DNA from 4 places in the Vibrio sp. BS-M-Sm-2 genome. Region 4 is predicted to be linked to each of the others. Evidence: predicted binding sites of a transcription regulator. Region 4 holds the regulator's gene; each other region holds the start of a gene.
The links. Region 4 encodes PurR, which represses purine synthesis genes. Its sites were predicted from a motif close to TNANGNAAACGTTTNCNTNA; they were not measured.
Positions count from the first base shown of each region.

Region 1 (4,208 bases), on a different replicon from region 4:
CTGTATTCAATCTGATTTTGGCTCGATTGCTTGATATTTAGCGTATGCTGAGCTTCAACTCTGTCAAATTCAGAATTGATATACAGGGCAGGGACTAATCCTAGAGCGAATATGGTGCATAGAAATTGGCTGACTAGTTTTTTTATACTCGTATTCATCACTGTCCTTAAAGAATCAGCGCAATACTATATATTTTATAGGGTTTTTAATGTGATCTTGCCCCAGAACTTAAGATAAGATGCGCATATAACTACGATTTTAGTGCAACTTTTTGCACTAAAGCTTGATTGTTGAGCAATCACTTCGTATTAAAATCATTGCTCAATTGATCGATACAGTCTGTAATCAGAGCCAGTTAATCGCGATTTTTCGCAGTTTATCTAGCTAAGGGCATCTAGCTCAGGCCGATAATATTTCCATTACTATCAATATCTAATGACATGAAAGCCGGTTTGTCGGGTAGGCCAGGCATGGTCATTACATTTCCGCACAGCGCGTAAATAAAGCCGGCCCCCGCACACAGTTTTAGCTCTCTAACGGGTACGTTAAACTGAGTTGGTGCACCTTTTATATGTGCTTCTGTAGAGATCGATAGAGGCGTTTTTGCCAAACAAACTGAGAGGTCGCTATAGCCGTGTTGATTAAACTCAGCCAGTTGTTTTTTCGCCAGTGGTGATAGCGAGATACTTGCTGCGCCATAACCGACTTCAGCGACAGCCATCAGTTTTTCTTCTATGCTTTGCTCCGAGTTGTATAAAGGCTTAAATTCACTCTCACTTTGGCATGCTTTTACCACGGCATGCGCCAACTGAGTCGCGCCTTCGCCGCCTTGACCAAATGCTTCACTCACTTCAACGCTAACGTTTGAATCAAAGTCAGTGATCATCTGTTTCAATGCTTCTAGTTCTTGAGCTGAATCTTGCGGGAATCGGTTAATCGCAATAACTGTCGGTACTCGGTATTGCTTTACGTTATTGATATGCCATTTCAGGTTCTCAAAACCCGCAATAAGCGCGTCTTGGTCATCACTAAAGATTGAATCTGGTAACGGAGTACCCGGTTTCAAATCGTATAAACCAGAATTGGCTTTTAATCCACGCAATGTTGCGACAACGACAGCACAATCAGGCTTCTTGTTGGATGCTTTTACTTTGATGTTGCACGCTTTCTCAAAACCCATGTCTGAGCCGAAACCACCTTCAGTTACAACAAAGTCACTCAGCTTTAATGCTATCTTGTCGGCAATAATGGAAGAATTACCGTGGGCGATGTTTGCGAAAGGCCCTGCATGTATGAGGGTCGGTACGCCTTCTAGGGTTTGCATCAATGTAGGCTCGATAGAGTCCTTCATTGTCACTGTCATTGCGCCCGCTACGTTGAAATCATCTGCGGTCAATGGCAAGCCTTGTTTATTGTAAGCAAGTACCACTCGTCCGATACGCTTTCTTAAATCTTGAAGATTATCAGCTAGAGCAAGAATAGCCATCAGCTCTGAAGCGGCTGAGATATCAAATCCATCTTCTCGCTCAAAGCCATTAATTGTTTTGTTTGCTTCGTTCTTGCCAACCGTGATCATGCGCAATGCGCGATCATTATGATCGAGCACACGCCGCCAAACGATTCTACTTGGGTCGATATCTAGTGCTTTTAAGCCCGAGCGCACTTCAAAGGCTTCTAACCCTTCACGCTGTTCATGATACAAACGCGCATCAATGGCGGCAGAAGCGAGGTTGTGAGCGGCCGTCACAGCATGAATGTCACCCGTCAGATGTAGATTTAATTGCTCCATAGGGGCGACTTGAGAGTAACCACCACCCGCAGCGCCACCTTTTACACCAAATACCGGGCCCATTGAAGGTTGGCGAATGCAGGCCATGGAAGATTGGTTAATCTTTGCGAGGCCTTGTGCTAATCCAATAGTGGTGACGGTTTTGCCTTCACCAAGAGGCGTTGGTGTGATAGCCGTTACCACGACCAATTTACCATCTTGTTGGTTGACGAGGCGTTCAAGTGATGTGAGAGACACTTTAGACTTGTATTGCCCTAATGGCTGATGTTCGTTGTGGTGCAGGCCTGCTTGCTTGGCAACCTCACTGATGTTTTTAAGGGGAGTAGAGCGACAAATATCAATATCAGACAGCATATTTGATCCTTATATCAGAACCGAAAGGTGGTACGTAAACGTTTGCGTGGCGATGGTACTGTATAAATTTGCCAAGTAAAGGCAAACCACACGAATTATGTGCTGGAAGATGACAGATCTCAAGAGTCATTGCGCGAGATCAAATCTTAAACGAGCAAAATATTCGAACAGATTACCCTCAGCTGCAGTTATATTAGTGTCGAATACAAAAAGGGCTGCATATGGCAGCCCTTTAGGAAAAGGTAATCTAGTTAGGCGCTAACCTCAATCAGTCAGCAATCCAATATGGTCGATTAACGATCCCAATATGTTTCTTCTAAGCTATCTTCGCGTTCAGGTAGTGCGCGAGAAAGGCGAGGAGAGTGCTGAGTCAATACTTCGTAGCTTACACGGTTTGCGTACTTACAAATTTGAGACAGTGAAGAGTAAGTTAGACAAGCGTGCTCGTGTTTCTCAGAGTTTGGTACATTCACGTGGTGGTAGCTGTTTGCTGCCATGTCGTGTAACAGTGCTGAAAGTGCACCATCACCAGCACCATTTGTGTTCTTAATTTCAAGTGGGCCACCAAGGTAAGGGCCAATATGAGAATACACTTTTACTGGGTCTTTGCAGTCTTGCTTACGCATAGCGCGGCTAAATTCGTATTTATTGAATTCAGGGATATTACCCGGTAACAATGGCAGTGTGGTTTCGCGTTTCGCTGGCTCGTCAGTGTAACCTGCCATGTATAGGCCAATAGGACCTGCAGTACATAGAACTAGGTCAACCCACTCAAGTGCTTTGTTAGCAGCTAGCAGAGGATCTTTTTCGCCTGTTAGCGCTTCACCTTCGTCTTCGTTCATCGCGACGATGGTTACGTTTTCTTTCAGGTATTCTTGCCACCATTCAGCGTTACCTTCGATCACATATTTAGTACCAAGCGTAAGTACAACAGGCACATTGTGTGCTTTCGCATATTCAATCGCTTTTTGTACCGCTTTTGGCATCGGATCTTCAGGTTTGCCACGCATTAAGTATGACGACACAACCAATGCAGAAGCTTTCTCGAACACTTTTTCAGGAATGCTTTCTGGAAGTAGTTGGTTCATGTGGCCTTCATTGATTGCAAACGTACGTTCGCCATCTTCAGAAATCAGCGTGTAGCAGCGACCAATTGGACCATCAACAGTTTGAAGGTGGTTTAGATTCATACGAGAAGAAGTGCGGCACAGATAACGGTAGCCGAATGAGCCAACTTCAATCTTCTTAGACATAACGCCAAGCAGTACAGATTTGCTGTCTGCAAGTACAGAATAGTTGTGCAGTGTGTTGCCGATAGTATCGCCAGGGTATTGATGCGTGATCAAACCGCGCGCAACTAACTCTTCATACAGCGCATCTGCTTTACTTTCTTCCAATACCAGTGAGTGACCTTTACTCAGCTCGTATTTTTCTAGGAACTCGTTGTCAACACGGGCCTCGATATCAACAATCGTTTGGCCAACACCGACAATCGTTGCGCGGTGAAGCTTAGGTGTTTGTTGAATTTGGTTGACCAACGGATCACGTGCGTGAGTTGGAAAGTAGTGCTTAGATTTACGCTGTCCAGGAAACTTCATATGAAAAATACAGTGAAAAAATTTTGCCGCATGATATCACATTTTGTTTCTGTTTCTTTCATTTTTATTACATTTTGAATCACCTGCACAATGAGTGTACAGGTGAATAGTCTTACTTTGGCTTGAGGCTATTCAGCGGGAACAAGCGTTGCTGGATCTACGTAAGCCTCTGTACCCCAAAGCGGAACAGTTGAAAGGCTATGTTTGAAACTGCCTTCCGTTTCTTTGGTGGTGTAAGACAAGTAAAGCAGTGACTGATTCTCTGCATCGTAGATACGACGGACCTTCATTGTTTTAAAGAAGATACTTTTTGACTGCTTGAATACCACTTCGCCTGATTTGCTCTTGTCTATTTGAGCTATCATTTCTGGTGTGATTTCACCTGTTTGGCGACAAGAGATAGAGCTATCGCTTGGATCAGAGAGACTTAGGTTTGCTTCGATTGATGCGATATGACAGGTAACACC
Region 1 covers NZ_CP167895.1:1,528,812-1,533,019, reverse strand. The annotation lists gene AB8613_RS22760 (diguanylate cyclase) at 1-158, opposite strand, end outside; gene AB8613_RS22755 (formate--tetrahydrofolate ligase) at 395-2,143, opposite strand; gene AB8613_RS22750 (inosine/guanosine kinase) at 2,437-3,741, opposite strand; gene AB8613_RS22745 (CreA family protein) at 3,870-4,208, opposite strand, start outside.
Region 1: AB8613_RS22755 (formate--tetrahydrofolate ligase) is a predicted target of PurR. The motif match lies at 2,174-2,193, and genes of this name have one in related genera.

Region 2 (4,208 bases), 510 kb from region 4:
TATCAGGGTGAGGTTTTTTAGGCACAAAAAAATCGGCTATTAAGCCGATTCTGAGGAAGGTTTATACGCTTGTGTGCTGCGATGCGTGGTAGAAATGATGTACTAGATTGGAGGTTAACCCACCATCGCTATGTGTGCTTGATGAAGGATAGCGTTCGCGTCTACCATTCTATCGTGCATCACCTTGATTGAGTCTCCAAATCGCAGCCCTTTTGAAGGCGTTAATAGGAACTCTTCTAGGTCGACAAATGCACATAGGCTCGCACACTCTCCCACTTCTAATACAATGAAATACCCTAAGCTATGCTCGTTATTCATTTGTACAATATCCCCTTCTTGAGGATATTCATGGCCAGTGCCTTGTGAGTCGAAGAACCAACTCTTAGGCTGTACAGGCTTATGGAAGCGCTTTGCTGCCACACAATAGAGTGCAAGTTCAGCTTGGCGAGGCTCAGACAGTTCTAAGCCAGAAATTTGTTCTTTGAAGGTTTGGTATGAAGATGCGTCATCAACGGTGAATTCATTATCTCTAAACGCGCAGTCCACCAGCTTATTACGGACCAGATTCGTTTTGAAAATCATATCCTCTCCGAGGTTTAGCATTAATGAACATTGCTGCTCATCGTAATACCAACTCCATGTATCGCTAGGTTTAAGCATCATTTCGTCTCACACTGTTGAACCATTCCATTAGGTAAAACGCAAAATTACCTTCAATTACAGTAATTTTACTGAGCAATAGGCAAAAAAAAGAGGAAATGAATTCCTCTTTCTTGTCGCTTTTCTCTACAACTCAGTGAGTTACAGTGTCTCTTTTATTAAGACGATGCCAGATTGTCGCTTTTCAGAAATAAAAGCGTCTTGCCGTTTAAAGATTTTTAACGATGTCGCCTACAAGGCCTGGACCTTTGTAAATGAAACCAGAGTAAACTTGTACAAGCTTAGCGCCTGCCATCATTTTCTCTTTTGCAGCAACATATGAGTCAACACCACCTACTCCAATGATCGGCAGTTTGTCACCCAGCTCTTCGTGAAGTTTACGAACTACTTCAGTACTGCGAGATTGAACAGGACGTCCACTTAGGCCACCTGCTTCATCGCAATGTTTCATGCCTTCAACGATTGAACGATCCAATGTTGTGTTCGTTGCGATCACACCATCGATCTTATTTTTGATCAATGATTCACAAATTTGGCTGATTTCATCGTCACTTAGATCCGGAGCAATCTTAAGAGCAAGAGGAACATATTTACCATGCTTCTCTTCTAGTTCAGATTGTTTCGTTTTCAGTTCAGACAATAGATCGTCTAGTGCTTCGCCGTATTGAAGAGAACGAAGTCCTGGAGTGTTTGGTGAAGAGATGTTCACAGCAATGTAACCAGCGTATTGATATACCTTCTCCATACAGATCAAGTAATCTTCAGCGCCCTTTTCAATTGGTGTGTCTTTGTTCTTACCGATGTTGATGCCTAAGATGCCGTCGTAGTTCGACTTCTTAACATTCTCAACAAGGTTATCAACGCCTAGGTTATTAAAACCCATGCGGTTGATGATACCTTCAGCTTCAACAAGACGGAACAAACGAGGTTTGTCGTTACCCGCTTGCGGACGCGGAGTAACAGTCCCTACTTCTACGAAACCAAAACCCATTGCACCAAACGCATCAATACATTCGCCGTTTTTATCTAGGCCGGCAGCAAGGCCAACTGGGTTTTTAAAAGTAAGACCCATGCACTCTACAGGTCGGTGAGGTAATTGTTGGCGATACAAAAGATCAATAGGCGTGCCTGTGAAGCGTTTGAAATTTTGAATTGCTAGATCATGTGCCTTTTCGGCATCAAGTTGGAAAAAGCCAGTTCTGGCTAGACGGTAAAGCATTGTGCCTCCGATAGAAAAAAGCCCCGTGTAAACGGGGCGATATTATTTACTTATTTACCCAACTATTCAATCTATTACTGTCTGTAAGGGTAAGATAATCGAGTTTGCTAACGAATGCGGTTCATTATTAAGCAAACGTTATCGTTTCTTCAGGTTATTAGCTCATTTCTTGCCTTTACCACATTACGGCCACCAGCTCACTTAACAACAAGCAACTCACTTAACAACAAACAACGTGTGCGTCGAGATTGCCCCTTCAAAAATCGTTAGACCAATGGATCCCACTTTACCGAAACGAAAAAGGCAGACCTTATGGCCTGCCCTTATTTTTTTCGTTTTATCTAGTGACTAGTCTTTTGACATGCAGTTTAGATTCAACAGCATCAATTCACGCAATGCTACTGAGAACTTAGCAAACTCATGAACCGAACCCACTTTGAATTCGTTTAAGATGCTTTCCCAACGATGTAGGGAAACAGAGTTACTTTCCATCCAGTCATCAAGCGCTTTAATTACATCAATGTCTGAAGCACAACCACAGTTAAGTACTTGGCCAGTTAACTGACGTTGCTGCCAATCCAGATCTTCTCTGAATGCTGCACGCGCCAGTGCTTGCCAGTTGTTGTCTACAGCTTGGCCATTAATTTGCTTCAAGAACCAATGCAGTGACAAACGATCACCGAGGTTGAAGTAAAGCTTAGAAGCTTGTTGTACTGTTTTACCTGTTTCACGAGCCACTGTGGATATATCCAGTGCTGAGTACAAGCTAGACAAACGAGCCACGGAATTAGCCAGCTCAGCGTTGACACCTTGGTCAATCCATAGTTGAGCCATTGCTTGATGCTCTTCTACTTCTGAAGCTACTAGGTTTTCATCCAGCTTCTCAGTAATCGCGACTACATCACCTTGGTAAAGCTCAATCAATGCATTCACTGACTGTTTACCCGTACGGTTTCTTAGTAACCAACGTGCTAGACGACGAAGCGTACGGCGTACATGGTAAAGCAATTCGTATTGAGCTTCAGAACTTGAGATGTTGTCCAGTTCACGGATGCTCTTCAATACCTTACCCAGGCCGTAGATTTCACGTGATGCCGCGTAAGCATTCGCAATATCAACAATGTTCGCGCCCGTCTCTTCTTGCAAGCGAGTCACAAAGTTACAGCCCATCTCGTTAACCATTTGGTTAGCAAGTGCAGTCGCAATGATCTCTGCACGAAGTGGATGGTTATCCATGTGCTGAGAATAGTTACGGCGTAACTCTGTTGGGAAGTATTGCATCAGTTGTTGAGCATGGAACTCATCATTCGCAATATCATCACTCACAAGATCTTCTTTTAGGACCATTTTACCGTAAGCGATCAATACTGATAATTCAGGTCTTGTTAGTGCTTGGCCCTGCTTCTCACGCTCTAGCAGCGTTTCGTCATCTGGGATGTATTCCAAACCACGGTCTAAGTGTCCTGCTTTTTCCATTGTGTGGATAAAGCGGATTTGCTCTTTTACTAAGCCAACACCTTGATGCTCAGTAACAGAGATAGATTCAGCTTGGCAGTATGCGTCGTCTAGTACGATTTCGCCTACTTCGTCTTCCATAGATTCTAGAACTTGGTTACGTTGCTTAACGGTTAGATCACCATTAGACACCAAGCCATTCAAGAAGATCTTAATGTTAACTTCGTTATCCGAGCAATCTACACCACCAACGTTATCAACAAAGTCAGTATTAACTCGACCGCCCGTTAGAGCGTATTCAATACGACCCAACTGAGTCATACCCAAGTTACCGCCTTCACCAACAACCTTAGCTTTCAGGTCACGGCCATCAATACGTAGCACGTCATTTGCGCGGTCACCCACATCAGTATGAGTCTCGTTAGAAGACTTAACGTAAGTACCGATACCGCCATTCCAAAGTAGATCAACCTGCATAGACAAGATCGTTTTGATCAAGTCATTGGGTGCCATTGATGCTTTCTTGGTACCCAACATTTTCTGAATTTCAGGCGTTAAAGAGATAGACTTCGCTCGACGAGAGAAGATGCCACCACCTTGAGAAATCAGCTCTTTATTGTAATCTTCCCAGCTTGAACGAGGCAGATTAAACAGACGGTCACGCTCTACCCAACTGGACGCTGATTCTGGATTCGGGTCAATGAAGATGTGCATGTGGTTAAACGCAGCTTGTAAGCGAATATGCTTAGATAGCAGCATGCCGTTACCAAATACGTCACCTGCCATATCACCCACACCAATGGCAGTGAAGTCTGTGCTTTGACAGTTGATGCCCATTTCACGGAAGTGACGTTTAACAGATTCCCAGCCACCT
Region 2 covers NZ_CP167894.1:54,000-58,207, reverse strand. The annotation lists gene AB8613_RS00155 (cell division protein ZapC) at 115-663, opposite strand; gene pyrD (quinone-dependent dihydroorotate dehydrogenase) at 869-1,879, opposite strand; gene AB8613_RS00145 (NAD-glutamate dehydrogenase) at 2,228-4,208, opposite strand, start outside.
Region 2: pyrD (quinone-dependent dihydroorotate dehydrogenase) is a predicted target of PurR. The motif match lies at 2,007-2,026, and genes of this name have one in related genera.

Region 3 (4,208 bases), 240 kb from region 4:
CGATTAATTGCTTCTCTTGAAGCTTGATTGCAAACAGAGAAGAAACCGCGGCTGCAACGATCCCGCGCGGTGCCATCCAGCTCAAAAACCATTTATCCGCCGAAGTAAGATCCGTGCCGATCCCGCTGATCCATACACTTAAAGGACGCGCCACCAGCATCACTACCGCTAATAGGCCAACACCACCCCAACCTATCGAGAGAAAAGTACCTGAATCGAGCCTGCTCGCTAACAGAATAAACAACGCAGAAATAAGCAACACGGTTAGGGTTTCTTTGAATTCGATGATGTCTTCGATATCCAAGCCCTTCACGTTGGCAAGCCAGATCCCCATGATGGTCACGGTTAATAAACCGGACTCTTCACTCAGATCATTGGAAAACGAGAACGCCGCCAACATTAACGTCAGCACGGCCACATTACGCAAATAGTGCGGAACCCAATGCCCTTGCAGCATCTTGGCAATCAAATGGCCACCGATGACCCCTAAGCCTAAACCAATGGCTAAGGTTAATCCCAGAGCTGAAAGTACATGTCCTGTAGGGTCGGCTGAAGAGACAATGTATTCGTAAACCAGAACCGCAAACAGAGCCCCTATCGGGTCGATAACGATTCCCTCCCATCGCAAGATACTGCCTAAGGAGGATTTAGGCTGAATACTGCGTAGCATGGGCACAATTACAGTAGGGCCAGTTACCACGACTAATGCACCAAACAGTGCGGCTAACGGCCAACTGAAGTCCACAAAGTAGTATGCCCCCACCACGATACACGCCCATGTAATCAACATGCCGAAACTCACGAGGTGAGTCACCATCCGGCCATGGCCTCTGATTTCTTTGAAATTTAGGGTCAATGCCCCTTCAAACAGGATGATAGCAACACCTAACGAAATCATAGGAAACAGCACATCACCGAAAATGGCATCGGGATTTAGAATATTCAGGCCAGGGCCTAACAACAAGCCAACGATAAGGAGAGGAAGAATAGCGGGAAGACGTAAACGCCAGCCGAGCAGCTGACAAGCTAAAGACAAGAGTCCAATTAACGCCAAAGAAGAAGTAATCGACAAATCCATTTGTGTCCCTAAAAGGTTTGCACCACACTCTGTGGTACAAACTATTCAATGAAATAAGAAAGCCTACGTTCTTACACTATAGGCTCTATTTTTCACGCTAACCGAATATTATTGTGATTAATCAGTTACTTTACTATAGGGGGAGTAAAGTCATGATCAGTTAGCTATAGAGAAAGTACAACGCCAGCAATAGCGGCACTCATTAAGTTAGCAAACACACCTGCACAAATTGCTTTGAAGCCATATTGTGAGATGAAAGAGCGACGCTCTGGAACTAAGCTGCCCAAACCACCTATCAGAATCGCCATGGTAGAGATGTTAGCAAAGCCACATAGAGCGAAAGTTACGATCGCTTGTGAGTGCTCACTTAGTGCCTCTTTAGCGTCCATCAGTTGGATGAAAGCCACGAACTCGTTCACGACAATCTTGTTACCGATCAGCGAGCCTGCAACCACAGCCTCAGACCATGGCACACCGATCAGCCATGCAACGGGTGCAAACACATAACCTAGGATAAGTTCGAAGCTTAGGTTTACGCCAAACCAGCCGCCAACGATACCTAGCAAGCCATTCAGCATTGCAATCACACTGATAAAGGCAAGAAGTGTTGCACCCACCGCAACGGCAATACGAAGTCCAGACATAGCCCCATCTGCCATTGCCTCAACTACGTTTGTTGCTCGTGGAATTTCAACGTCAGACTCAATATTTTCTTGAGCCTCATCTGCATTACCTGGTACCAAAATCTTGGCCATCAATAGACCAGCAGGAGCAGACATGAATGCCGCAGCGATCAGGAAGTTTAGGTCAACGCCAAGCGAGGCATAACCCACTAGCGTGCCACCAGCTACAGAAGCCAAGCCACACACCATTACAGCAAACAGTTGTGAATCCGTCATGTGCTTTAGGTAAGGTTTAACCACCAATGGCGCTTCAATCATGCCAACAAAGATGTTCGCTGTTGCAGACAGTGATTCCGCGCGGCCTGTACCCAAGAATTTCTGTAGCGCACCACCAATAAGGTTGATCACCTTTGGCATAAAGCCAATGTGGTACAAACCAGAGATCAGTGCAGAGAAAAAGATAATGATGCCAAGAACATTAATCGCGAAAACAAATCCGTTATTCGTTAGGCCACCAAATAGGAAGTTAATCCCCTCTTGACCGTAGTTAATCAAGCTAGATACCGCACCCGTGGCTGCATTCAACGCTTCTTTACCCATTGGTACATACAGAACCAATAGCGCGAATGAGATTTGTAATAAGAAAGCCAAAGAGACTGTTCTTAGTGGAATATTTTTTCTGTCCGTAGATAGTAACCAAGCGGCAACTAAAATAGTGATAATTCCAAGTAGGGAAGCCATGTGCGTCAACCTAAAAGTTGTAGATAGGAAAGGCGACGCATTGTATAGAGGAAATCGTTTGCGGCAAGGTGCGGTTGTTAATGTGATGTTGGGATTATCACTGTCTCATCTATGATTATATTAAAGTATTGAATTTTAATGATTTAACTTGCTCGAAAAGTATACTTTTTCCATATGGAAATTATATTTATAGATTAGGAAACAGTTAACGGTGCAGCTCAACGCAGGTTTTGAGGTTTTCATCCCAATACGTCGGAGACCCGATATGGTTTTTAATGAACTCAATCACCGCTGAAAGCTTCTTCGGCATGTTCTTTCGGCTCGGGTAAACGGCATAAAATGGCATTAGCTGACTGGCTCGCCACTCTGGCAATACTTGAATCAACTTGCCCGTTCTAAACTCTTCTTTCACCAAGTAAGTCGCCAGATAAGCAACGCCCCATCCTGATACTGCCGCGTCTCGTACTGCCTCAGCCAAATCGACCGAGTAATCGCCCGCTACTTTGACACTGAGGTTTTCTTGCCCGTTATCAAACGCCCACGATGTGTAGTCTCGTTCACGGCTGCGATAAATAAGACAGTTATGGTCAATTAGATCGGAAGGCACATGAGGAGTACCCGCTTTAATCAGGTAGTCGGGCGATGCTGCCACCACAAACTGGCTGTCTGCTAATCGCTGTGCAATGTAACCTTCAGGTAAGTCTTCATTATTGGTGATCCAAAGATCCAAGCGTTCTTCAATCATGTCCACCTTATAGTCGAACAAGTGGACCTCGATTCTCAACTGAGGATAAAGCTGTCTGAGTTGATCAATCGCTGGAATGATATGCAGTGTGCCAAATGACTGTGACAATCCAACGCGCAAGATTCCAGAGATATCATCACGTTGGCTGTCCATATCCATTTGAGCCGCTTTTACCGTATTGAACAGCTGCTCACAGTGTTGGTAGAACACGTCTCCTGCTTCGGTTAGCGTTAGGCTACGTGTGGTTCGTTGTACTAGCTTGATGCCAATGGAGTCTTCAAGCAAAGCAACCTGCTTACTGATGTGGGACACCGAAACGTTCAAGCTTTTTGCAGCACTGGTAAAACCTTCGTGTTTGATCAACGCATGGAATATCACCATCTGTGCAGCTCTATCTGTTAGCACAAGACCACCTTCTTAAGTCTCTGAAATATAAAATTAAAAAGGACTCCGAAGAGTCCTTTAGTTCGTTTTGCCTATAGTAGGCCAAATGCTATTCAAAGCGACCTAAATCAATTAACCAAATTAAGTCTACTAATCAAATCAGGCCGATTAATCAAACTTAATTCTGTCGGCTAGATGGCTTACTGCCAAAGCAAAGTAGTAAGAACGATTCCACTTCATTAACACATTGTAGTTGTTGTAAATGAGGTACGAACGTCCGGTTTCATCATCCGGCATTATCAACCACGCTTTGATGTCTTCATCAAGCGTTGGTAGTGGGCGATCGTCATAACGCTTAATACCGAGTTCAGACCACTCTTTTAGATATTTCGCTTTGTCTTCGTCTCGGCCTTGCATATCAATAGAAACAGTTGATGGAACGTGTACCTGACGACCCCAAGTATATTTGTCCTCCCAGCCTGATTGGCTGAGATAGTTAGCCGCCGAAGCAAATACGTCTTCTTCTGTGCCCCAAATGTCTTTCTTACCGTCGCCGTTACCATCAGCGGCATACGCTAAGAATGAGCTCGGCATAAACTGAGGTTGACCCATCGCACCAGCCCAAGAGCCTTTCATC
Region 3 covers NZ_CP167894.1:2,864,969-2,869,176, reverse strand. The annotation lists gene AB8613_RS13250 (cation:proton antiporter) at 1-1,078, opposite strand, end outside; gene AB8613_RS13245 (NupC/NupG family nucleoside CNT transporter) at 1,243-2,442, opposite strand; gene AB8613_RS13240 (LysR family transcriptional regulator) at 2,648-3,568, opposite strand; gene AB8613_RS13235 (lytic transglycosylase domain-containing protein) at 3,740-4,208, opposite strand, start outside.
Region 3: AB8613_RS13245 (NupC/NupG family nucleoside CNT transporter) is a predicted target of PurR. The motif match lies at 2,489-2,508, and genes of this name have one in related genera.

Region 4 (4,208 bases):
GTTGTTTTCTTCTAACACGCCTCTCATTTGAGCGCCGCTTTCGGCTTCGCTAACTGTGTAACCTTCGTTCTGGAAGTATCCAACCAGTTTACTGCGGGTTACCACATCATCTTCTACGACTAATACGTGATAGCTCATCTACACCACTTTTCTTATTTAATAGTTTCAGTGACTATTCTATTCATAACTCGTAACAATTCTAGTAGTACACGAGATAAAAGCCAGAAACATGGATTTTTTTTGATACAAGACAATCTTAAACCTTGCTATTTATCTTCCATCGCAATTCAATATAGGCATTACTACTAACGAGTAACTTTGCGTTTCGCAAATAACCTTGTTATTCAGCCTTCGTACCCTAGGTATTACGAAAGACGATATTAGGATTAATCAAATGAAAGAAACGAAAGCATTCAACGAGCAAAGAGCCGAAATATACTGGTGGCTATCAAGCTTATTCGCCAAAGAGCTCACCCAAGAAGAACTCGATCACTACCACTCTGTTGAGATTCGTTCTTTCCTAACTGGTTTAGGCGAAAATGAAACACTAAAGCCTGCGATTGATCGCTTAGTCGATGCACTGAACCGTCTCCAAACACGTGAAGATGCCCAACTAGAACTGTCTGCAGACTTTTGCGATCTTTTCTTAAAGACAGACAAACACGGCGCTCTTCCTTACGCTTCCATGTATATCGGCGAAACTGGCCTTTTAAATGATAAGCCTGCAAGAGATATGGAAGAGATCATGGCCAAGCACAACTTAGTCGTGAACCAAGACTTAAAAGAGCCAGCAGACCACATCGCTATCGAACTCGATTTTCTTGGTAACTTGATCATCCGTTCTAATGAAACGGATCTTGAAGAAGAACTCGAAAAATCGTTCGCCGTTCAACAGCAGTTTATCGAACAACAACTGCTTACTTGGGTGCCAAGGTTCAACGTAAAATGTCATGACGTTGACGAATTCGGTTTCTACGCTTCAGTCTCAGCTCTGCTACTGGCATTCTGCACATTAGACACTCAATACCTCGCTGGTGAATAAGTTTATTGGATGATTTGGTAAACAAATTCAGCAGAATGTGACAATTCACCCGGATTTCTGGGTGAATTTTATTGCGAGTAATTTCTAGTCAGTCTAAAATTGTGACCGCAAACGATAAAATATGAAACATTCACGAAATGCTATGCTTATTAAAGTTCAGAGCATTTCGGTGTTAAGACAAGCCGCTCAATAGCGGTTTTTTGTTTTTTAGCACTTTAGTACCCAAAGAGCCCTACAAATTTAAGCTCTTAGTTAGGTAGCTTAACGGCTACTTCATTCCGTACTTTGGGAAAGTAGCTTCTAATAGGATAAAACCATGGCCACTATCAAAGATGTCGCTCGCTTAGCCGGCGTATCAACAACAACCGTTTCTCACGTAATCAACAAAACTCGCTTTGTTGCTGAAGCGACTCAAGAAAAAGTAAACAAAGCAGTAGATGAACTTAACTATGCGCCAAGTGCAGTTGCTCGTAGTTTGAAGTGCAATACAACACGCACTATCGGCATGCTAGTTACTCAATCAACTAACCTATTCTTCTCTGAAGTTATCGATGGTGTTGAGAGCTACTGTTACCGTCAAGGTTACACTTTGATCCTGTGTAATACGGGCGGTATCTATGAGAAGCAACGTGATTACATTCGAATGCTTGCTGAGAAACGTGTAGATGGCATCTTAGTGATGTGTTCTGACCTAACTGAAGAACTTAGAGAGATGTTAGACCGTCACGCTGACATCCCTAAAGTAATAATGGACTGGGGTCCAGAGAGTTCTCAAGCTGATAAGATCATCGATAACTCTGAAGAAGGTGGCTATCTAGCAACCAAATACCTCATTGAACGCGGTCACTCTAAGATTGCTTGTTTAAGTGGCCACTTAGACAAAGCAGCATGTGTTGAGCGTATCGCTGGTTACAAGCGTGCACTCAATGAAGCAAAGATTACTGCCGATGATGATATGATCATTGAAGGTAACTTCGAGTGTGATACGGCTGTTCTTGCTGCAGAGCAAATCGTAGAGATGGAAGATCGTCCAACCGCAGTATTCTGTTTTAATGACACAATGGCACTAGGCCTAATGAGCCGCCTGCAAGAGAAAGGAATTCGCATTCCTGAAGATATTTCCGTGATTGGTTACGACAACATCGAACTGGCTGAATACTTCTCTCCACCGTTAACTACGGTTCACCAACCTAAGCGTCGTGTTGGTAAGAATGCATTCGAAATTCTGTTAGAGCGCATAAAAGATAAAGATCATGAAAAACGCGTCTTCGAAATGCACCCTGAAATTGTTGAGCGAAGTACAGTTAAAACGTTAAATTAATTGACAACTCGAGTTTAATTGCATCAAGCGCACCTTTAGGTGCGCTTTTTTTATCAACAGCTATAATGAACTCATATGCACAAAGGAAAGATCATTAATTGAAGCAACATCACATTTTGAAATATCAACTGTGAGCCTCATTCAACAAAAACTTTATTCTATTCAATCAGTCACGCACAGGGCAAACCACTTGAAAAAGTGAGACGCAAAGCTTCCGGCCTAAACCACTCGTTGGTATGGTAGCGGGGTTACCGATGGCAAAATGCAGTAAGTACTAATAATTTAGTAATTTACGGCTTATTGACAATTTAATTGCAACATTTTGCTAATCTCTCGGACCTGCTTATTTGGTGGCGTAGTTCAAATACACCGAGATAAATAACATGGATAAACCGATACTAAAGGACTCAATGAAGTTATTTGAGCCCCTAGGAAAAATAAAATCACGCTCAATGTTTGGTGGCTTCGGTCTTTTTGCTGATGACACTATGTTTGCTCTGGTTGTAAATGACCAGCTGCACATACGAGCAGAAAAATGCACAACAAAACAATTCGAACAACAAGGGTTTCAACCGTACGTCTACAAAAAACGTGGTTTCCCTGTCGTTACTAAATATTTCGCTTTACCTGAAGGCCTGTGGCAAGACCAAGAAAAAATCTTGCAGCTTGCAACCACGTCTCTAGGTTTTGCTAAAGAAGAAAAAGCCGAGCAGTCTTCTGCTAAGCCTACTCGACTCAAAGATCTGCCTAACCTTCGACTCGCTACTGAACGCATGTTGAAAAAAGCAGGGATCGATTCCGTAGAACGTTTATATGAATCAGGCTCTGTAAACGCATTTAACGCCATCAAGGAATCGCATGCGTCTTCTGTCAGTATTGAACTACTTTGGGCGCTAGAAGGTGCGATCAATGGTACACATTGGTCAGTTATACCGCAGCAGCGTCGTGAAGAGCTTATCAATCGCGTCAATTAGCATTGTCAGTGCAAACTATCTACATAACTAAGCCGCATTTTTGCGGCTTTTTTTATATCTACTGAAAGTTAATCTAAGCTTTGCCTGTCTATCTATACTATCGGTATGCATTGAAAATTTAGAGGAAGTATCAATGAGTAAGAAAATGATATTGGGTATTATATTGGTAGTAATCATCGTCTTGTTAGGCGTCAATTTTGGCCAATACCTCACGCTTGAAAATGCCAAGGCCCAACAAGCCGTTTTAAATGACTACATTGACAGCAACTTTATTGCCGCCGCCGCTATCTATTTTGTTGCGTATGTAATGATCACTGCTTTCTCAATTCCTGGCGCCGCTGTTGTTACCCTGCTTGGAGCTGCTCTATTTGGCTTCTGGAATAGTTTACTGCTGGTATCTTTCGCAAGTGCAATTGGTGCTACCCTCGCTTTTCTAAGTAGCCGCTATCTGTTACGTGACTGGATTCAAACCAAGTTTGGTGACAAGTTAGCGACAATTAACAAGGGCGTTGAAAAAGACGGCGCATTTTACTTGTTTTCTCTGCGTCTAATTCCTGTATTCCCATTCTTCCTTATCAACCTGTTGATGGGTCTAACTCCTATGTCGGTGAGTCGTTACTACATTACGAGTCAAATCGGGATGTTGCCGGGTACTGCTGTTTTCTTGAATGCAGGTACTCAACTCGCAGAAATTGATTCACTTTCGGGCATCGTGTCGCCTTCAGTACTATTGTCATTTGCATTACTGGGTATATTCCCAATTATTGCTAAGTGGTTGATGGGGAAGTTTCGCTCAACACCAGTGGCTGAATAACGTATATAGCTAAATAACGCATATAGCCAGATAAGGTTCTATTTCAATGAAGATCTT
Region 4 covers NZ_CP167894.1:3,107,110-3,111,317, reverse strand. The annotation lists gene torR (two-component system response regulator TorR) at 1-138, opposite strand, end outside; gene torD (molecular chaperone TorD) at 395-1,042, shown strand; gene purR (HTH-type transcriptional repressor PurR) at 1,359-2,363, shown strand; cyclic di-GMP riboswitch class I at 2,534-2,619, shown strand; gene AB8613_RS14280 (TfoX/Sxy family DNA transformation protein) at 2,747-3,337, shown strand; gene AB8613_RS14275 (TVP38/TMEM64 family protein) at 3,471-4,151, shown strand; gene AB8613_RS14270 (DUF2007 domain-containing protein) at 4,198-4,208, shown strand, end outside.